3 regions of the Streptomyces sp. NPDC008137 genome follow, and region 3 is predicted to be linked to each of the others. Evidence: riboswitches for the same ligand, from Rfam matches in the RefSeq annotation. Region 3 holds a riboswitch; each other region holds the start of a gene.

Region 1 (6,048 bases), on a different contig from region 3:
CCGGCACGACGACGGACACGTACACCCATCTGTCGACCACCGCGTACCTGCGCTGGTGCGAGCGCGTCGGCCAGGATCCGGTGTACGAGGCCTATCCGGCGCACGATCCGTGCGCGGGCGCCGTCGCCGCCGACCGGCTCCTCGCCCGCCCCGACCGGCCCGACGCGGTCTACGGGCTGTTCGACCCGAACGGCACCGACCTGCTCGCCGCCGCGCGCCGCTACGGCCTGCGCGTACCGGACGACCTGCTGCTGGTCTGCTGCAGCGAGTCCACCGTGTACGCCAACACCGAGCCCCCCATCACCACCCTCTCCCTGAAGCCGCGCCGCATCGGCACGGCAGTGGTACAACTCCTCATCGACGCCATCGAGGGCGTGGAGTCCGACCGTCCGGTGGAACAGGTGATACCGACGGAGCTGATCGTGCGCACGTCGTCCCAGCGACGCCCGCCGCGCACGACGGTCAGCCCGCCGCGGTCCCCCGAGGGGGCGTAGTTCCCCGGTACCGGGGAACCCCCGGGTCCGGTACCTCGGACCCGGTCGAGGGGACAGTCCCGTGCCTGGGGAGAAACAGGGCCGGTCCCCCGGAGAGAAGGGATCGTTCTCGCGAAGAGAAGGAAAGCGAGGACGGTCACACGGTGGTCAAAGCCCGGCCCAATCGGGGCGAAAGCCGCGGTGAACTGGACTCTTGCTCTGATTCACCACCCCTGGGTCATCACATGGCGCGATCCGCATTCCTATGATGGGCCCACGACACCGGCGGGCCGCTACGACCAGGCAGTCCGATGCGGTGCAGATGCGGCTGGATGGTGGAGGGGTCGATGACTCAGGGGGCCGGTCAGGGACCCGAGGTGGAGCGCACGGCGACGTTGCGCGACTTCCGGGTGCCCGCGTACGTCCACGAGGCCGGTCCGTACGTCCAGAGCACGAGCCCCGGCGAGGTCGCTCCGCCGCCCGAGGAGACCTATCCCGAGGGATACACGCCGACCCAGCGCGACCTTCCCGTGGTCAACCGGGGTGACACTGTCCAGGTGACCGTCGACCCCGAAACCGCCGCGGCCCCGCCCCCGAACACCGGACAGGGCCCGCTGTACGTCGTGGGCGACGTCCACGGCTATCTCGACCAGCTGGTGGCCGCTCTGCAGGAGAAAGGCCTCCTCGACGCCGAAGGCAACTGGTGCGCGGGCACCGCCCGGCTGTGGTTCCTCGGCGACTTCACCGACCGCGGCCCGGACGGCATCGGCGTCATCGACCTGGTGATGCGGCTGTCCGCCGAGGCGGCCGCGGCCGGCGGCTACTGCAAGGCGCTCATGGGCAACCACGAGCTGCTGCTGCTCGGCGCCAAGCGGTTCGGCGACACCCCCGTCAACTCCGGCGCGGGCACCGCCACCTTCCAGGCGGCCTGGCTGCTCAACGGCGGCCAGAAGACCGACATGGACCGCCTCCAGGACCACCACCTGCAGTGGATGTCCCGTCTCGACGCCGTGGAGGAGGTCGACGGCCATCTGCTCGTCCACTCCGACACCACCGCCTACCTCGACTACGGCCGCTCCATCGAAGAGGTCAACGACACCGTCCGCGAGACGATCACGCGCAACGACGCGGACGAGGTCTGGGACCTGTTCCGCAAGTTCACCAAGCGGTTCTCCTTCCGCGACGAGGGCGGCGCGGACGCCGTGCGCTCCCTGCTCGATACGTACGGGGGCACCCGCATCGTTCACGGGCACAGCCCGATTCCGTATCTGCTGGGCGAGGTCGGCTCCGAAGAGGACGAGGACAGCGGCGACCCGGTGATCGAGGGACCGCACGTCTACGCCGACGGACTCGCCATCGCGATGGACGGCGGCGTGACCATGGCCGGAAAACTGCTGGTCCAGCAACTGCCCCTGGCTACGTGAACGTTCACCGGGCAGGCGTTTCCCGTCACAGGACCGGACGGCTGAAGGGCCAATTTCGGTAAACCCCCTGTCACCGCCCACCTCCACGGCTCTACCATCGGCTTATCCGTAGCAGGCTCCCCTCCGTTTCTGCCCGACGGCTCGTCAGCATGCCGAGCCCCAAGCCCTACGGAGCATCGGGGGATGCACATGAACAGCGTTCCGCAGCACCTGCTGAGCGAGGACCGCCAGGAATACGAGCGGATCCTCGATGAGGTGCTGCGCTCCGCCCCACACCGTCCGGAACTGAGCGCCGTCGGACAGCGGCTGAACTCGGAACAACTGCGCACCATGGCGCTGAACGCCACCGCGCTCATCACGGCAGCCGCGTCGACCGAATACCAGCACTACGTCAAGGTCCGTGAGGAACTGCGCCAGCCGGCGTCGTCCGGCACACCGGCCGCGCGCGAGACCGGCTCCTCCGAACCGGGCACGGGCCCGGCGGGGCTGGCCGCCGCCATGGGCGAGGTCGCCGAGACCGCCGGCGCGGGCGCCGTGGCCATCGTCGCCGTCCTCGCACCCGTCCTGGCCGGGACCGCCGCCGCGATCTTCCTGCTCGTCGGCTACATCCTGCAGATGCTCGATCCCGAGCAGGCGTTCGCCCGGACCATGCTCACCACGGGCTGGGTGTTCGGCGCCGTGACCGCGGTCGCGATCCTCGTCGCCGCGGTGGGACTGCTGCTCACCGCCCTGCGCAACAAGCCGACGGCCGAAGGCGGTCCGTACGACGAACTGCACAAGGAGGTGGCCCTGGCCAGGGAGGCCTGGCACGAGGCCCTGCTGGAGCGCGGCATCCTGCCCTTCCTGCGAGAGGCACTCGTCAGCCCGGACGCGGCGGCCGCGCTGCACCACACCTCCTCGTCCGCGCCGATCAGCCGCATCCCGCACCTCGGCTACGACCGCCCGGGTTTCACCAGCCCGGACGAAGGCCACCGCGGCTCGCGGCCGAGCTACAGCAGCCCGGACTACACCAGCCCCGACTATGGAGGACCGGAGCACCAGCCGGAGTAGCGCTGGTTCCGTTCCGTTCCGATCCGCAGGCCAAGGGGCCAGAGCCAGGGACCAGATGTCCCCAGCCCTCGGCCCCAGTGGCCTGTGTGCGGTCGGCCTCGCGGCCTGCGCACGGCCGGATCAGTCCGCGATCGGCAGGTACACCCGGTTCCCGCTAGCCGCGAACTCCTTCGACTTCTGGGCCATGCCCTCCTCGATCTCGGTCCGGGTGCCGCCGTGTTCACGGCGGATGTCCTGCGAGATTTTCATGCTGCAGAACTTGGGGCCGCACATCGAGCAGAAGTGAGCCGTCTTGGCGGGCTCAGCCGGCAGGGTCTCGTCGTGGAACTCCCGTGCCGTGTCCGGGTCGAGGGCCAGGTTGAACTGGTCCTCCCACCGGAACTCGAAGCGGGCGTCGGACAGCGCGTCGTCCCACTCCTGGGCACCGGGGTGTCCCTTGGCTACGTCGGCCGCGTGCGCGGCGATCTTGTAGGTGATGACGCCGGTCTTGACGTCGTCACGGTTCGGCAGGCCCAAGTGCTCCTTGGGTGTGACGTAACACAGCATCGCCGTGCCCCACCAGGCGATCATCGCGGCACCGATGCCGGAGGTGATGTGGTCGTACGCCGGGGCGACGTCCGTGGTCAGCGGGCCGAGCGTATAGAACGGAGCTTCATCGCAGATCTCCTGCTGAAGGTCGATGTTCTCCTTGATCTTGTGCATCGGGACATGGCCCGGGCCTTCGATCATGGTCTGTACGTTGAAACGCTTGGCGATCCGGTTGAGTTCCCCGAGAGTTCGCAGTTCCGCGAACTGGGCCTCGTCGTTGGCGTCCGCGATCGAGCCGGGGCGCAGGCCGTCGCCGAGCGAGTAGGTGACGTCGTACGCGGCGAGGATCTCGCAGAGTTCCTCGAAGTGCTCGTACAGGAACGACTCCCGGTGGTGCGCGAGGCACCAGGCGGCCATGATCGAGCCGCCGCGGGAGACGATGCCCGTCTTGCGGTTGGCCGTCAGCGGCACATAGGCCAGGCGCACGCCCGCGTGGACCGTCATGTAGTCCACGCCCTGCTCGGCCTGTTCGATGACCGTGTCCTTGTAGACCTCCCAGGTCAGGTCCTCAGCCCGGCCGTCGACCTTCTCCAGGGCCTGGTAGAGCGGCACGGTGCCGATGGGGACGGGGGAGTTGCGCAGCACCCACTCACGCGTGGTGTGGATGTTGCGGCCGGTGGAGAGGTCCATGACCGTGTCGGCGCCCCAGCGGGTCGCCCAGGTCATCTTCTCGACCTCCTCCTCGATGGAGGACGTCACCGCGGAGTTGCCGATGTTGGCGTTGACCTTCACCAGGAACCTCTTGCCGATGATCATCGGCTCGATCTCCGGGTGGTTGACGTTGGCCGGCAGCACGGCCCGGCCCGCGGCGATCTCGTCGCGGACCACCTCGGGCGAGACGTTCTCCCGGATGGCCACGTACTCCATCTCGGGTGTGATCTCGCCGCGGCGGGCGTACGCGAGCTGCGTGACCGCCTGGCCGTCCCGGCTGCGACGCGGCTGGCGCGGGCGGCCGGGGAAGACGGCGTCGAGGTTGCGGAGGCCGCCGCGGGGCGAGGTGTGCTTGATGCCGTCGTCCTCGGGGCGGACGGGGCGGCCCGCGTACTCCTCGGTGTCACCGCGGGAGATGATCCAGTTCTCCCGCAGCGGCGGCAGGCCCCTGCGGACGTCGGTGTCGACGAGTGGATCGGTGTAGGGGCCCGACGTGTCGTACAGCGTGACGGCCTGGCCGTTGGTGAGATGCACCTGACGAACCGGCACGCGCAGGTCGGGGCGAGTGCCCTCGACGTACGCCTTGTGCCAGCCGATGGACTTCCCGGCCTCCTCGGACTGTGCGTCCTGAACGGAGGCAGGCGTGCGTGCGTCCTTGTCGGTCATGAGACCTACTCCCTACGCCGGCATTACCCGGTAACAGGTTCGGCGGTCGACGCAGCGGCTTCCGTCTGCCGACGTTCCGTGTGAAACATCACTCGACTTCGGTGATGTTTCATGTGAAACATCGCTGGGACGGAGGTCAGCGCCCTCTCAGCCCGGTGCTCCGAGCTCCCGCGTGTACAAAAGGTGGCTCCACGCTAGCGGCAATTCTGGCGCGGTGAACAGAGGGCCCCCCTTGTTCTTGCGATGATCGGTCGGTGACCACGACGCAGCGTCCCCCTTACCCACCGCCCGAGCCGCCCCGCGGATCCGGTGCCGGAAGCGGCAACGGCCGGGGAGACGGCCACGACTTCGTCCCCGGGGCCGGGTATGGGCCTGGGGCGGGTTTCGGGTCCGGGGCCGGGCCCGGGGACGGTGGTGAGCGTGTTTCCGGCTCGGCCGGGGGGTTCGGGCCGGGCAACGGCCAGGGTGGCGGTTCAGCCGGTGGGCATGGATTCCCTCCCGGCGACGGTCACGGCCCGGGTTCCGGAGGCGGGCACGGGCACGGTTCCGGGACCGGCGGGGGCGACGGCCACGGGCACGGGCACGGATCCGGGACCGGCGGGGGCGACGGCCACGGACACGGCCCCGGTTCCGCGCCAGGTGGCGGACACGGGCACTCGCACAGCCACGGTCCGGCAGCGCCCGTCTCCATGCATCTGCGCAAGATCATCGCGGCGATCCTGATCCCGTTCGGCGCGGCCGTGCTGGTCGGTCTCGTTGTGCTGTGGCCGGGCGGCGCCCCGTCGCACGAGCGCACCGGCGTCGGCTTCGACCGGCAGACCGAGCAGGCCTCCGTCACCAAGGTCGTGGAGATCAGCTGCAAGGAGGCCGGCGCTTCCGGAGTCCCGCCGACCGGCGACACCTCCACCGCCGAGGGCTCCTCCGCGGTGCAGCAGGAGAAGGGCACCTGCAAGCGGGCGACGATCCGGGTCGACAGCGGCAAGGACAAGGGCCGCACCTTCACCGAGATCATCCAGCCGGACCAGTCCCGCCAGTTGCATGAGGGCCAGAAGGTCGTGGTCGCCTACGAGCCCTCCGCACCGAAGGACCTGCAGTACTCGGTCACCGACGTCAATCGCCGTCTGCCCCTGGCCGTGCTGGCCGGCATCTTCGCGGTCGCCGTCGTGGTCGTCGGGCGGCTGCGGGGGGTCATGGCC
Region 2 (6,048 bases), on a different contig from region 3:
CGCCTCGACGAGGGGCCCTTCGGTATCGGCTCCCGGGTCCGGGTCACCCGGCACATCGGTCGCCGTGTGATGCCGATGACCATGGAGGTCACGGAGTACGACCCACCGCACAGCTGGGGCATGCGCGGTGTCGACGGACCCGTCCGACCACGGGTGCACGGCGAGGTCGAGTCGTTCGACGAGGGGAAGCGCTCCCACGTGACGATCGACGTCGACGTCGAGGGCCACGGCGTCGGCAAGGTCCTGGTACCGCTCGTCGTCCGCCCCCAGGTTCGCAAGGAACTCCCGCGCAACGAGCAACTCCTCAAGAACCGGCTGGAGCACACGGGCGACTAGAACGCCTCTCTCCGGGTGCCGCGGGCGGGGCACGGGCCACCGCTGACGATCTGCGACACTGGTTGAGCCATGCCTAAGCCCGGAGAACTCACTTTCGTCGCCCCCCGCGGAGCCAAGAAGCCGCCGCGGCATCTCGCTGATCTCACTCCTGCCGAGCGCAAGGAGGCCGTCGCGGCTGTCGGGGAGAAGCCGTTTCGTGCCAAGCAGCTCTCGCAGCACTACTTCGCGCGGTACGCGCACGAGCCGGAGCAGTGGACCGACATTCCGGCCGGTGCCCGGGGGAAGCTGCGGGAGGCGTTGCTGCCCGAGCTGATGAGCGTAGTGCGGCATCTTTCGACCGACCAGGGCACTACGCGCAAGACGCTGTGGCGGCTGTTCGACGGGACGCTCGTGGAGTCCGTGCTGATGCGGTACCCGGACCGGGTGACCATGTGCATCAGCTCGCAGGCGGGGTGCGGGATGAACTGCCCGTTCTGCGCGACCGGGCAGGCGGGTCTGGACCGGAATCTGTCCACCGCCGAGATCGTGCACCAGATCGTCGACGGTATGCGGGCGCTCAGGGACGGGGAGGTTCCCGGTGGGCCCGCGCGGCTCAGCAACATCGTGTTCATGGGCATGGGTGAGCCGCTCGCCAACTACAACCGGGTCATCGGGTCCATCCGGCGGCTCACCGACCCCGAGCCCGACGGCGTGGGGCTCTCGCAGCGCGGGATCACCGTCTCGACGGTCGGTCTCGTGCCGGCGATCCACCGGTTCGCCGACGAGGGCTTCAAGTGCCGGCTGGCCATCTCGCTGCACGCTCCCGACGACGAGCTGCGCGACACCCTCGTCCCCGTGAACACGCGGTGGAAGGTGCGGGAGGTGCTGGACGCCGGGTTCGAGTACAGCGCCAAGTCCGGGCGGCGGCTGTCCATCGAGTACGCCCTGATCCGGGACATCAACGACCAGGCCTGGCGCGGTGACCGGCTCGGGCGGCTGCTCAAGGGCAAGCCGGTGCATGTGAATCTGATTCCGCTGAACCCGACGCCCGGGTCGAAGTGGACCGCCTCGCGGCCCGAGGACGAGAAGGCGTTCGTGGAGGCCATCGCGGCCCATGGTGTGCCGGTGACGGTCCGGGACACCCGTGGACAGGAGATCGACGGGGCGTGTGGTCAGCTCGCGGCCACCGAACGGTAGTCTGACCGTCGTACCAACACCTTCATATTCCGACAGGGGAGCGCCACAGCGCTGAGAGTGCGGCACACGGCCGCAGACCCTCCGAACCTGGCCCAGGTCATTCTGGGTAGGGAGATCGGTCATCACTCGAGCTGTTGCGCCCTGCCCGGGGCCACGGAAGTCCCGGGCGGGGCCGCGTCTTCTCCTGGTCATCCAGGAGGAATCCAGTGAGCAACAACAAGAAGCGGCTGACGGCCGTGGTCGTCGGGCTCGGGATGGTCAGCGGGCTGGCCGCGTGCGGGTCGTCCGGTGGCGGCCAGGGGTCCGGTGACGCCAAGACCGTGACCCTCGTCAGCCATGACTCGTGGGCCGCGTCCAAGGGGGTCATCGCCGCCTTCGAGAAGCAGTCCGGCTACAAGGTCAATGTCCTGGAGGACGGCGACGCCGGGCAGGCCGTGAACAAGGCGATCCTGACCAAGGACAACCCGCAGGGCGACGTCTTCTTCGGCGTCGACAACACCCTGCTCTCGCGAGCACTCGACAACGGGCTGTTCCAGCCGTACGAGGCGAAGGGCTCGGAGCAGATCAAGGCCGAGTACCGGGCCGACCAGGGCGAGCACCGGGTCACGCCCGTCGACACCGGCGACATCTGCGTCAACTACGACAAGAAGTACTTCGCCGATCACAAGCTGGAACCGCCGAAGAGCTTCGACGATCTCGTCAAGCCGCAGTACAAGAACCTGCTCGTGACCGAGAACGCCTCCGCCTCCTCGCCCGGCCTCGGGTTCCTGCTCGGCACCGCCGCGAAGTACGGCGACGACGGGTGGGAGGGGTACTGGAAGAAGCTCAAGGCCAATGGCGTGAAGGTCGTCGACGGCTGGGAGCAGGCCTACAACCAGGAGTTCTCCGGCTCGGCCGGCGGGAAGAAGGCCAAGGGCGATCGGCCGCTCGTCGTGTCGTACGCGTCCTCGCCGCCCGCTGAGGTTCTCTACGCCGAGCCCAAGCCGAGCAGCGCCCCGACCGGGGTCGCCGAGGGCACCTGCTTCCGGCAGGTCGAGTACGCCGGGCTGCTGAGCAACGCCAAGAACACCAAGGGCGGCAAGGCGCTGCTCGACTTCCTGGTCTCCGAGCGGTTCCAGGAGGACATGCCGCTCAACATGTTCGTGTACCCGGTGCGCGAGGGCGCCCAGGTACCGCCGGAGTTCGAGAAGTTCGGGCCGCAGGCGAAGGATCCCGAGACCCTGGACCCGGCGAAGATCGCCGAGAACCGTGATCAGTGGGTCAAGTCGTGGACCTCACTCGTACTCAAGTAGCCGGCCGGAAGCGGGGCGCGGCGGCGCGGTTCGGGCTCATCGCCCTGCCCGTCGCGTTCTTCGCCGCGTTCTTCGCCTACCCGGTCGCCGCGATCGTCGCGCGCGGCCTGAAGGTCGAGGGGGTCTGGGGGTTCGGGCGGATCGGGGAGGTGCTGGCGCAGTCCGACGTGCGGCACGTCCTGTGGTTCACCACCTGGCAGGCGTTCGTCTCCACCGCGCTCACCCTGCTGATCGCGCTCCCCGGCGCGTACGTCTTCGCGCGCTTCGACTTCCGGGGCAAGCAGGTGCTGCGGGCTGTCGTGACCGTCCCGTTCGTGCTGCCCACGGTCGTCGTCGGTACGGCGTTCCTGGCGCTGGTCGGGCGGGGCGGGCTGCTCGACGAGCTGTGGGGCGTACGGCTCGACACCACCGTGTGGGCGATCCTGCTCGCGCACGTCTTCTTCAACTACGCGGTCGTCGTACGGACCGTGGGCGGGCTCTGGGCGCAGCTGGATCCGCGGCAGGAGGAGGCCGCGCGGATGCTCGGGGCGTCCCGGCTGAAGGCCTGGCGGCAGGTGACCCTGCCGGCCCTCGCCCCGGCCGTGGCCGCCGCCGCGCTCATGGTCTTCCTGTTCACCTTCACCTCCTTCGGTGTCGTCCAGATCCTCGGCGGGCCCACCTTCTCCACCCTGGAAGTGGAGATCTACCGGCAGACCTCGGAGATCTTCGACCTGTCCACGGCGGCCGTGCTGACGCTGATCCAGTTCGTCGCCGTGGGCGCGATCCTCGCCCTGCACGCCTGGACCGTACGGCGGCGGGAGACCGCGCTGCGGCTGGTGGACGCGTCGGTGACCTCCCGCCGGCCGCGCGGCGCCGGGCAGTGGGCGCTGCTCGGCGGGGTGCTCGTGACCGTCGTCGTACTGCTTCTGCTGCCGCTCGCCGTGCTCGTGCAGCGGTCGCTGGACGCGCCCGGGTTCGGCTACTACCGGGCGCTGACCAGGGCCGACGGCGGGGTGTTCCTGGTGCCGCCGATCGAGGCGATCGGCAACTCCCTGGAGTACGCCGTCGCCGCCACCGTGATCGCCGTGGTGATCGGCGGTCTCGCCGCCGTCGCGCTCACCCGCCGGGACGCCGGGCGGTTCGTGCGCGGCTTCGACGCGTTGCTGATGCTGCCGCTCGGGGTGTCCGCCGTGACCGTCGGCTTCGGGTTCCTGATCGCCCTCGACGAGCCGCCGCTGGACCTGAGGTCCTCATGGATCCTGGTGCCGCTCGCGCAGGCGCTGGTCGGGGTGCCGTTCGTCGTGCGGACCATGCTGCCGGTGCTGCGGGCGGTGGACGTGCGGCTGCGGGAGGCGGCCTCGGTGCTGGGGGCCTCGCCCTGGCGGGTGTGGCGGGAGGTGGACCTGCCGATGGTGCGGCGGGCGCTGCTGATCGCGGCCGGGTTCGCTTTCGCGGTGTCGCTCGGGGAGTTCGGGGCGACCGTGTTCATCGCGCGGCCCGACAACCCGACGCTGCCGGTGGCCGTGGCGCGGCTGCTGGGTCGGCCCGGGGACCTCAACTATGGCCAGGCGATGGCCCTTTCGACGATTCTGATGGTGGTGTGCGCCGTGGCCCTGCTGGTGCTGGAGAGGCTCAGGACCGCCGACCGGACAGGGGAGTTCTGATGCTGCTGGCGCTGGAGGGCGCGACGGTCCGTTTCGGCGGGCGGGCCGTGCTGGACGCTGTCGATCTGGAGGTGGCCGAGCACGAGATCGTGTGTGTGCTCGGGCCCAGCGGCAGCGGCAAGTCGACGCTGCTGCGGGCCGTGGCCGGACTGCAGCCGCTCGACTCCGGGCGGGTGGCGCTCGACGGGCGCGACCAGGCGGGCGTGCCCGCGCACCGGCGCGGGGTCGGGCTGATGTTCCAGGACCACCAGTTGTTCCCGCAGCGGGACGTGGGCGGCAACGTCGCCTTCGGGCTGCGGATGCACGGGGCGTCGAAGTGGCAACAGGCAGAGCGGGTGCGGGAGTTGCTGGACCTCGTCGGCCTGCCGGGCGCGGACCGCCGGGCCGTCGCCGCGCTGTCCGGCGGGGAGCAGCAGCGGGTGGCGCTGGCCCGGGCCCTGGCGCCGAGCCCCAGGCTGCTGATGCTGGACGAGCCGCTGGGGCAGCTCGACCGGTCGCTGAGGGAGCGGCTGGTCGCGGAACTGCGCGAGTTGTTCGGCCGGTTGGGCACGACCGTGCTCGCCGTGACGCACGACCAGGGGGAGGCCTTCGCGCTGGCCGACCGGGTCGTGGTGATGCGGGACGGGCGGATCGCCCAGTCCGGTACGCCGCTCGAGGTGTGGCAACGGCCGGCTGACGCGTTCGTGGCCCGCTTCCTCGGTTTCGAGAACGTGGTCGAGGCGACGGTGGGTGCGGAGGCCGCTGACACGCCGTGGGGCAAGGTGCCGGTGCCGGAGGGCGCACCGCAGGGCACGCGGACCCTCTTGGTGCGGCCCGCCGGCGTACGCCTGGTGCCCGCCGGTGAGGGTCTGCGCTGCACGGTGACCGCCCGTACCTTCAAGGGCACCCATGTCGCCGTCCGGCTCCAGCCCGAGGCTGCCCCGCGCCTGGAGGCGGCCTGCGCGCTGCGGGCGGCGCCCGCGGTCGGGGACGAGGTCGGAGTGGAGTTCGACGCGGCGGAAATCGCCGTGCTCGACTGATCGCCGGCCGCTTACGGTGCGGGCATGACACTCCTCGCGCACGAGCGTTACTGCGCCGAAATCGCCCACCAGGTCGGCCTGTTGAGGTCGGTGGTGACCTCCGGGGCCGACCTGTCCGCCACCGTGCCGACCTGCCCGGACTGGTCGCTGGAGGAGCTGGTCCGGCACACTGGCGGCGCTCTGCGCTGGGTGGAGCTCATGGTGCGGACCCGGGCCCGGGAGGAGGTGCCCGAGGAGGAGGTGCCGGGTGGCGAGGGGCCCGAGGCCCGGGGGGACGCCGCCGCGCTGGACGCGTGGCTGGGGGAGGCGGGCGAGCAGGTCGTCGCCGCGCTGCGGGAGGCCGGGCCGGACGCGAAGGTGTGGGGCTGGGCGGGGATCCACAACGCCGGGTTCTGGGCCCGCCGGATGACGCACGAGGTCACCGTGCACCGCGCGGACGCCACCCTCGCCGCCGGACTGCCCTACGAGGTCGCGCCCGACATCGCCGCCGACGCGATCGACGAGTGGCTGCGGATCGTGGAATACGTCCAGCGGACGGACCCCGACGACGAGGCGGCGAGGGAACTGCGCGGTCCGGGCCGC
Region 3 (6,048 bases):
CGAGCAGCGGCAGCAGACGCTCCCGCACCTGCCGCAGCGCCACGGACCGCTCCCGGCCGCCCGTCGCACTGCCGGTGTGCACGACCACGCCCAGCGCCCCGATCTCCCGCCCGCGGCGCAGCGAGTGCCGCAGCGACTCCACCGACTTCTCCACCGTCGCCTCGGTGTGCGAGCCGAAGTTGATCAGGTAGGGAGCATGCACGTACGCCGGGATCGACTCGGCCTCGCACGCCGCGCGGAATGCCTCGTCCTGCTTGGGATTCCCGGCCGGTGTGGCCCAGCCGCGCGGGTTGGCGACGAAGACCTGGACGGTCTCCGCCTTCAGATCACGGGCGTACGACAGACCGACGGAGTGCAGCCCACCGGCCACGGGGACGTGGCCGCCCACCGGGTTGCGGGAGGGGCCGGACAGCTGATTGTTCACCCGTTCAGGGTGTCATGCGTCCGGCCCCGCTCCTTCCACGGGCTCCCTGCCCGCGCCCGTCACCTGATCTTGATGGTGATCGTCGAACCCTTGGGCGCGGTCTCGCCGCCCTCGACGGACTGCCCCTTGACCTCGTCACCGAACAGCCCGAGCAGACCGCGGTCCTCGTCGACCTGGAACCCGGCGCCCTCCAGCGCCCGCGTGGCGTCGTCGACGTTCTGGCCGACCACGTCCGGGACCTCGATCATCTCGGGGCCCTTGGACAGCGTCAGCGTCACCGTGTCGCCCTCGGCCGCCCGGCCGCCGGCGTTCGGGGTCTGCTTGACGACCTGGCCCTTGTCGAACTCGGAGGAGTTGACCCGCTCGGTGGCGACCTTCACCTTGAGCCCGGCGTCCTGCAGCTGCGCCTTCGCGTCGGCTTCGTCCGCGCCGGTGACATCGGGGATGTCGATGGGGCTGCCCTTGCTGACGACCAGCGCGACGGCCGTGCCCGCGCGGACCTTGGTGCCGTCGGCGGGCCGCGCGGAGATCACCGAGCCCCTCGGAACGTCCTCGCTGAACTCCCGGGTGACCATGCCCGGCTCAAGACCGTCCTCCTTCAGCTGGGCCCGCGCCCTGGCCAGCTTCTGGCCCTCCAGGGCGGGCACCCGCACGGTCTCGGGGCCGTCGGACACGGTGATGCTCACCGCGTCGTTGCCACGGATGCGCGACCCGGGCTTCGGGTCGGTGCTGATGATCTGGCCCCGCTCCACGGTGTCGCTGTAGGCGTGCTCCACCTTGCCGAGATCCAGCCCGGCGGCCTCCAGCCGGCTCTCGGCCTCGGTCTGGGTCTTCGCCAGCAGCGGGGGGACCTCGGTGAACTGGCCCGAGTTGATGTACCAGATGCCGCCGCCGAGACCCAGTACGAGCAGCACGGCGACGACGATCGCCAGCGGGCCGCGCCGGGACCCCGGGCGGCGCCGGGACGGCGGCGGCGGGGACTCGAAACGACTGGTGCGGTTGAGCGCCGCCTCGGACGTCTCGTCGTCCTCGTTGACCGGCAGCGGGCGCAGTGTGGTCAGCGCGCGCGGGATCACACTCGTACGGTCGTCGGCGCCGTCGTGCTCCGCGGAGAGCGCCTGCGGCGGCACCATGTCCAGCTGCTCCGCGCTCAGCCCGGCGCGCCCGTCGCGGACCCGCGCGAGCAGCGCCACCGCGTCGTGCGGGCGGACGTCCGGAGTGCGGGCGGTCGCCGAGGCGACCATCTCGTCCAGTTCGTAGGCCAGACCGGGCACGGCGGCCGACGGCGGCGGGACGTCCTCGTGCAGGTGCTTGTACAGGATCACGGCCGGGGAGTCCGCGTCGTGCGGCTTGTCGCCGGTCAGCATCTCGTACAGCATCACCCCGCACGCGTACACGTCGACGCGGGGGTCCGCGGTGCCGTTCTCTATCTGCTCGGGCGCGAGGTACGCGACCGTGCCGAGCACGGTCCCCGTGGTGTTCGTCACCGTGTCCACGGCACGGACGAGCCCGAAGTCGGCGACCTTCACCCGGCCGTCGTCCCCTATCAGGACGTTCTCGGGCTTCATGTCCCGGTGCACGAACCCGGCGCGGTGGGCGGCGCCCAGCGCGGCCAGCACCGGCTCCAGGATGTCCAGGGCGGCGCGCGGCTGCAGGGCCCCGCGCTCGCGCAGCACGTCCCGCAGGGTGCAGCCCGCGACGTACTCCATGGCGAGGTAGACGTAACTGCCGTCGGTGCCCTGGTCGAAGACCTGCACCACGTTCGGATGGGCCAGTCGGGCGACGGACTTCGCCTCGCGGATGAACCGCTCGACGAACGAGCCGTCCACCGCGAGCGAGGGATGCATCACCTTGAGCGCGAGAACGCGGTCCAGCCGGGTGTCCACAGCCCGGTAGACCGTCGCCATCCCGCCGACGGCGATCCGCGCGTCGATGCGATACCGGCCGTCGAGCACCTGCCCGACCAAGGGGTCCTGAAGGGTCGTGTCCACGCAGGCGAGTGTACGAGCCACGACCGACACCCCGCCGCCCCGGCCGTTTCCGGGGCGGGACTGCAGCCGACCTGTGACGTGTGACCGACCCCGCTGCGGGCATGCGTGCCGCTAGGGGCGGCACGGGTGGGCGCAGCGGCACCCCGCCACGCCGGGCTGCGCACCCACCCGCCCCAGCGACATCGCACAGCTACTGGAAAGCAGGCCGCTCCGGATCGAGCACGGCGACACCCTCTGTCGGCGAAGACGCCTCCGCGAAATGCCGCCGGGGAATACGCCCGGCCCGGTACGCCAACCGCCCGGCCTCCACCCCGTGTCGCATGGCGGCAGCCATCAGCACCGGCTCCTGCGCCCGCGTCACCGCCGAGGCGAGCATCACACCCGCGCACCCCAGCTCCATCGCCAGCGCCGCGTCCGACGCCGTACCGGCCCCGGCGTCCAGAATCACCGGCACCCCCGCCCGCTCGACGATCAGCTGGAAGTTGTGCGGGTTGCGGATACCGAGCCCGGACCCGATCGGCGAGCCCAGCGGCATGATCGCCGCGCAGCCCACGTCCTCCAGCTTCCGCGCCAGCACCGGGTCGTCGTTGGTGTACGGCAGCACCGTGAACCCGTCGTCGACCAGCGTCTCGGCCGCCTCCAGCGTCTCGATCGGGTCCGGCAGCAGCGTCCGCTCGTCGGCGATGACCTCCAGCTTCACCAGGTCGGTGCCGAGGGCCTCGCGCGCCAGACGGGCGGTGAGGACGGCCTCTCCGGCGGTGAAACAGCCCGCCGTGTTGGGCAGCACCCCGATGCCGAGCCGGTCCAGGACGGACAGCACGGAACCGTGCACCGAGGGGTTCACCCGGCGCATCGCGACGGTCGTCAGCTCCGTGCCCGAGGCGACGAGCGACCGCTCCAGCACGTCCAGGCTGGGCGCCCCGCCCGTACCCATGATCAGGCGGGACGTGAAGGACGTACCCCCGAGGACAAACGGATCGTCGGCCATGGTCAGCCTCCTTGGACTGCGGTGAGGACTTCCACGCGGTCCCCCTCGGCGAGGGACGTGGACGGCCACCGCGTGCGTGGGACGACGGTTTCGTTGAGGGCGGCTGCCACTCCGGAGGGCGAGGTGGTGAGCGACCTCACGACGGTGTCGAGAGCCGTCCCGGGCCTGACGTCCCGGGGCTCGCCGTTGACGGAGATGTTCATACGGGCTGCTCCGTGAGTGCGGTGGCGGTACTGAAGCGCTTCGGGGTGAAGGGACGGGCCTCCTCGGGCAGTTCGCCCGCCGTCAGGACGTGCGCCATGGCGTCGCCGGTCACCGGTGTCAGCAGGACACCGTTGCGGTAGTGCCCGGTGGCCAGCAGCAGTCCCTCCAGACCGGTCGGGCCGAGCAGCGGCGCGTTGTCGGGGGAGCCCGGCCGCAGTCCCGCCCGGGTCTCCGTGAACGGCAGCTCGGTGATGCCAGGGACCAGCTCGTGCGCATCACGCAGCAGCTCGTACACGCCGCCCGCGGTCACGGTGGTGTCCCAGCCCGTCTCCTCGCTGGTCGCCCCGATGACCAGCTCGCCGCTCTCGCGCGGCACCAGGTAGACATGGCTGCCGCGCACGACCGCGCGCACGGTCCGGCTCAGGAAAGGGCCGTGCCGCGCCGGCATGGTCAGCCGTACGACCTGCCCCTTCACCGGTCGCACGGGAGGCAGCACGTCCTCGGGGACGCCCGCGAGCCGTCCGCTGAGGCTGCCCCCGGCCAGTACCACCTGCCCGGCGTCCAGCGCCGTCCCGTCGGCCGTGACGACGCCCGCGGCCCGGTCCCGTACGACGGTGAGGCGCTCCGCCCACGCCCGGTGGAAGACCACTCCCGCCCGCTCGCACGCCGTCACCAGCGCCCCGGACAGCCGTCGCGGGTCGATCTGGTGGTCTCCGTCGACCCGCAGCCCGCCGCGCACGCCCGGCGCGAGCATCGGCTCCAGGCGGCGGCACTCCCGCCCCGACAGCCACTGCGACTCCAGGCCGGACTGCTGCTGCAGGGTGTGCAGTTCGCGCAGATGGGCCCGGTCGTCGGCGTCCAGGGCGACGGCGAGCGTGCCGCAGCGGCGGTAGCCGAGGTCGTGGCCCGTGAGGTCGGAGAGCTCGGCCGCGAAGTCCGGGTAGCGCCGGGCGGAGGCGAGGTTCAGGCCCAGCAGGGTCTGCTCGCCGTAGTGCAGTTCCGTGACGGCGGCCAGCATGCCGGCCGCCACCTGTGCGGCCCCGCCGCCCGGCTCGGGGTCCACCACGGCCGTGGCCAGCCCGCGCTGTGCGGCCCGCCACGCGGTGACCAGGCCGATGATGCCGCCCCCTACGACGAGGACGTCTGACGTTCGTGTACGCGGCATGGGCGTCCAGCCCCTCCCTTCGCCGGCATGACCCGGATCAGGTTCGTACGGTCGGAGGCCGCCAGCCTCCCTCTCAGCCCGGTGCGTCCGGGCTCCCGCGAGTGCTCTACGTTGGCCACCCTAGCCCGATGCCGTATGTCGCAGTAAGGGAGCCTCCGTCCATGGCCCGATCCCTCGACGGTCTTCTCCTGGCCCCGGTCGCCGACCAGGCGCCCGGCCAGGTGGGGACCCGCACCCGGTTCACCTACCACGAGAAGGACGGTGAAATCTGGGCCGAGTACACGGGCGGCGACGTCGTACGCGGCCATCTCGTGGGTACCCGGGACGGTGACCGGCTGGACTTCCGGTACGTACAACTCAAGCAGGACGGAACCACGTCCTCCGGGCACTGCGCGTCGACGGTCGTGGAACTGCCCGACGGGCGGGTGCGGCTGGAGGAGACCTGGGAGTGGGAGTCGCAGCAGGGCAGCGGGACGAGCGTTGTGGAGCAGGTCACTGCGCATGAGCACTGACTGACAAAACGTCAGGTGTCTATGGTGATCAGGTGAGCGAGCAGACGCAGGAACCAGGTCCGTCCGCGCCCGGGCGCGTGGTCGTGGCGGGTGCGGGCATGGCCGGTGTGCAGACCGCGGTCGCCCTGCGGGAGCAGGGCTTCACCGGCACCGTGACCCTCATCGGCGCCGAGCCCCACCAGCCCTATGACCGGCCCCCGTTGTCCAAGGCCGTCCTGCTGGGCAAGGCCGAGGGCTCCGCCTTCGACCTCGACTTCGAGGCCCTCGGCATCGAACTGCGACTCGGCTGCGAGGTGCTGGGCCTGCGCCCGGACGACCATGAGCTGGACACCGGGGACGGGCCCGTGCCGTACGACGTCCTCGTCGTCGCGACCGGCGCCGAACCGGTCCGGCTGCCCGGGGCGGAGGGCGTGCCGGGCGTGCACCTGCTGCGCACCCTGGATGACGCCGAGCGGCTGCGGCCCGTGCTGGCCCGCAAGCACGACATCGTGGTCGTCGGTGCGGGCTGGATCGGCGCCGAGTTCGCCACGGCCGCGCGCGAGGCGGGCTGCGCGGTGACCGTCGTGGAGGCCGCCGAACGGCCGCTCGCCGGGGCACTGCCCGCCGAGGTCGCCGCCCCGATGGCCGGCTGGTACGCCGACGCTGGTGCGGTCCTGCGCACCCACGCGCGCGTGGAGCGCGTCGAGCCCGGCGCGGTGCTCCTCGACGACGGCACGCGGCTGCCCGCGGGCGCGGTCGTGGTCGGCATCGGCGCCCGCCCCGCC

The links. A riboswitch is a leader RNA that binds a small molecule or an ion and turns the genes downstream of it on or off. The one in region 3 is predicted to bind thiamine pyrophosphate.
Region 1: linked by a shared signal. The riboswitch ahead of thiC (phosphomethylpyrimidine synthase ThiC) and the one ahead of thiO (glycine oxidase ThiO) in region 3 are both predicted to bind thiamine pyrophosphate.
Region 2: linked by a shared signal. The riboswitch ahead of ACFZBT_RS14555 (thiamine ABC transporter substrate-binding protein) and the one ahead of thiO (glycine oxidase ThiO) in region 3 are both predicted to bind thiamine pyrophosphate.

What each region holds. Positions count from the first base shown of each region.
Region 1 is NZ_JBIBHN010000009.1:224,175-230,222, forward strand. Features, by position in the region: gene ACFZBT_RS17915 (substrate-binding domain-containing protein) at 1-494, shown strand, start outside; gene ACFZBT_RS17920 (metallophosphoesterase) at 806-1,897, shown strand; gene ACFZBT_RS17925 (hypothetical protein) at 2,081-2,947, shown strand; gene thiC (phosphomethylpyrimidine synthase ThiC) at 3,068-4,852, opposite strand; TPP riboswitch at 4,845-5,034, opposite strand; gene ACFZBT_RS17935 (YibE/F family protein) at 5,107-6,048, shown strand, end outside.
Region 2 is NZ_JBIBHN010000007.1:225,607-231,654, forward strand. Features, by position in the region: gene ACFZBT_RS14545 (SRPBCC family protein) at 1-336, shown strand, start outside; gene rlmN (23S rRNA (adenine(2503)-C(2))-methyltransferase RlmN) at 406-1,512, shown strand; TPP riboswitch at 1,537-1,643, shown strand; gene ACFZBT_RS14555 (thiamine ABC transporter substrate-binding protein) at 1,767-2,804, shown strand; gene ACFZBT_RS14560 (ABC transporter permease subunit) at 2,780-4,447, shown strand; gene ACFZBT_RS14565 (ATP-binding cassette domain-containing protein) at 4,447-5,466, shown strand; gene ACFZBT_RS14570 (maleylpyruvate isomerase family mycothiol-dependent enzyme) at 5,491-6,048, shown strand, end outside.
Region 3 is NZ_JBIBHN010000011.1:1,870-7,917, forward strand. Features, by position in the region: gene ACFZBT_RS19480 (deoxyribonuclease IV) at 1-424, opposite strand, end outside; gene pknB (Stk1 family PASTA domain-containing Ser/Thr kinase) at 484-2,415, opposite strand; gene ACFZBT_RS19490 (thiazole synthase) at 2,606-3,403, opposite strand; gene thiS (sulfur carrier protein ThiS) at 3,406-3,606, opposite strand; gene thiO (glycine oxidase ThiO) at 3,603-4,772, opposite strand; TPP riboswitch at 4,770-4,881, opposite strand; gene ACFZBT_RS19505 (hypothetical protein) at 4,934-5,284, shown strand; gene ACFZBT_RS19510 (FAD-dependent oxidoreductase) at 5,317-6,048, shown strand, end outside.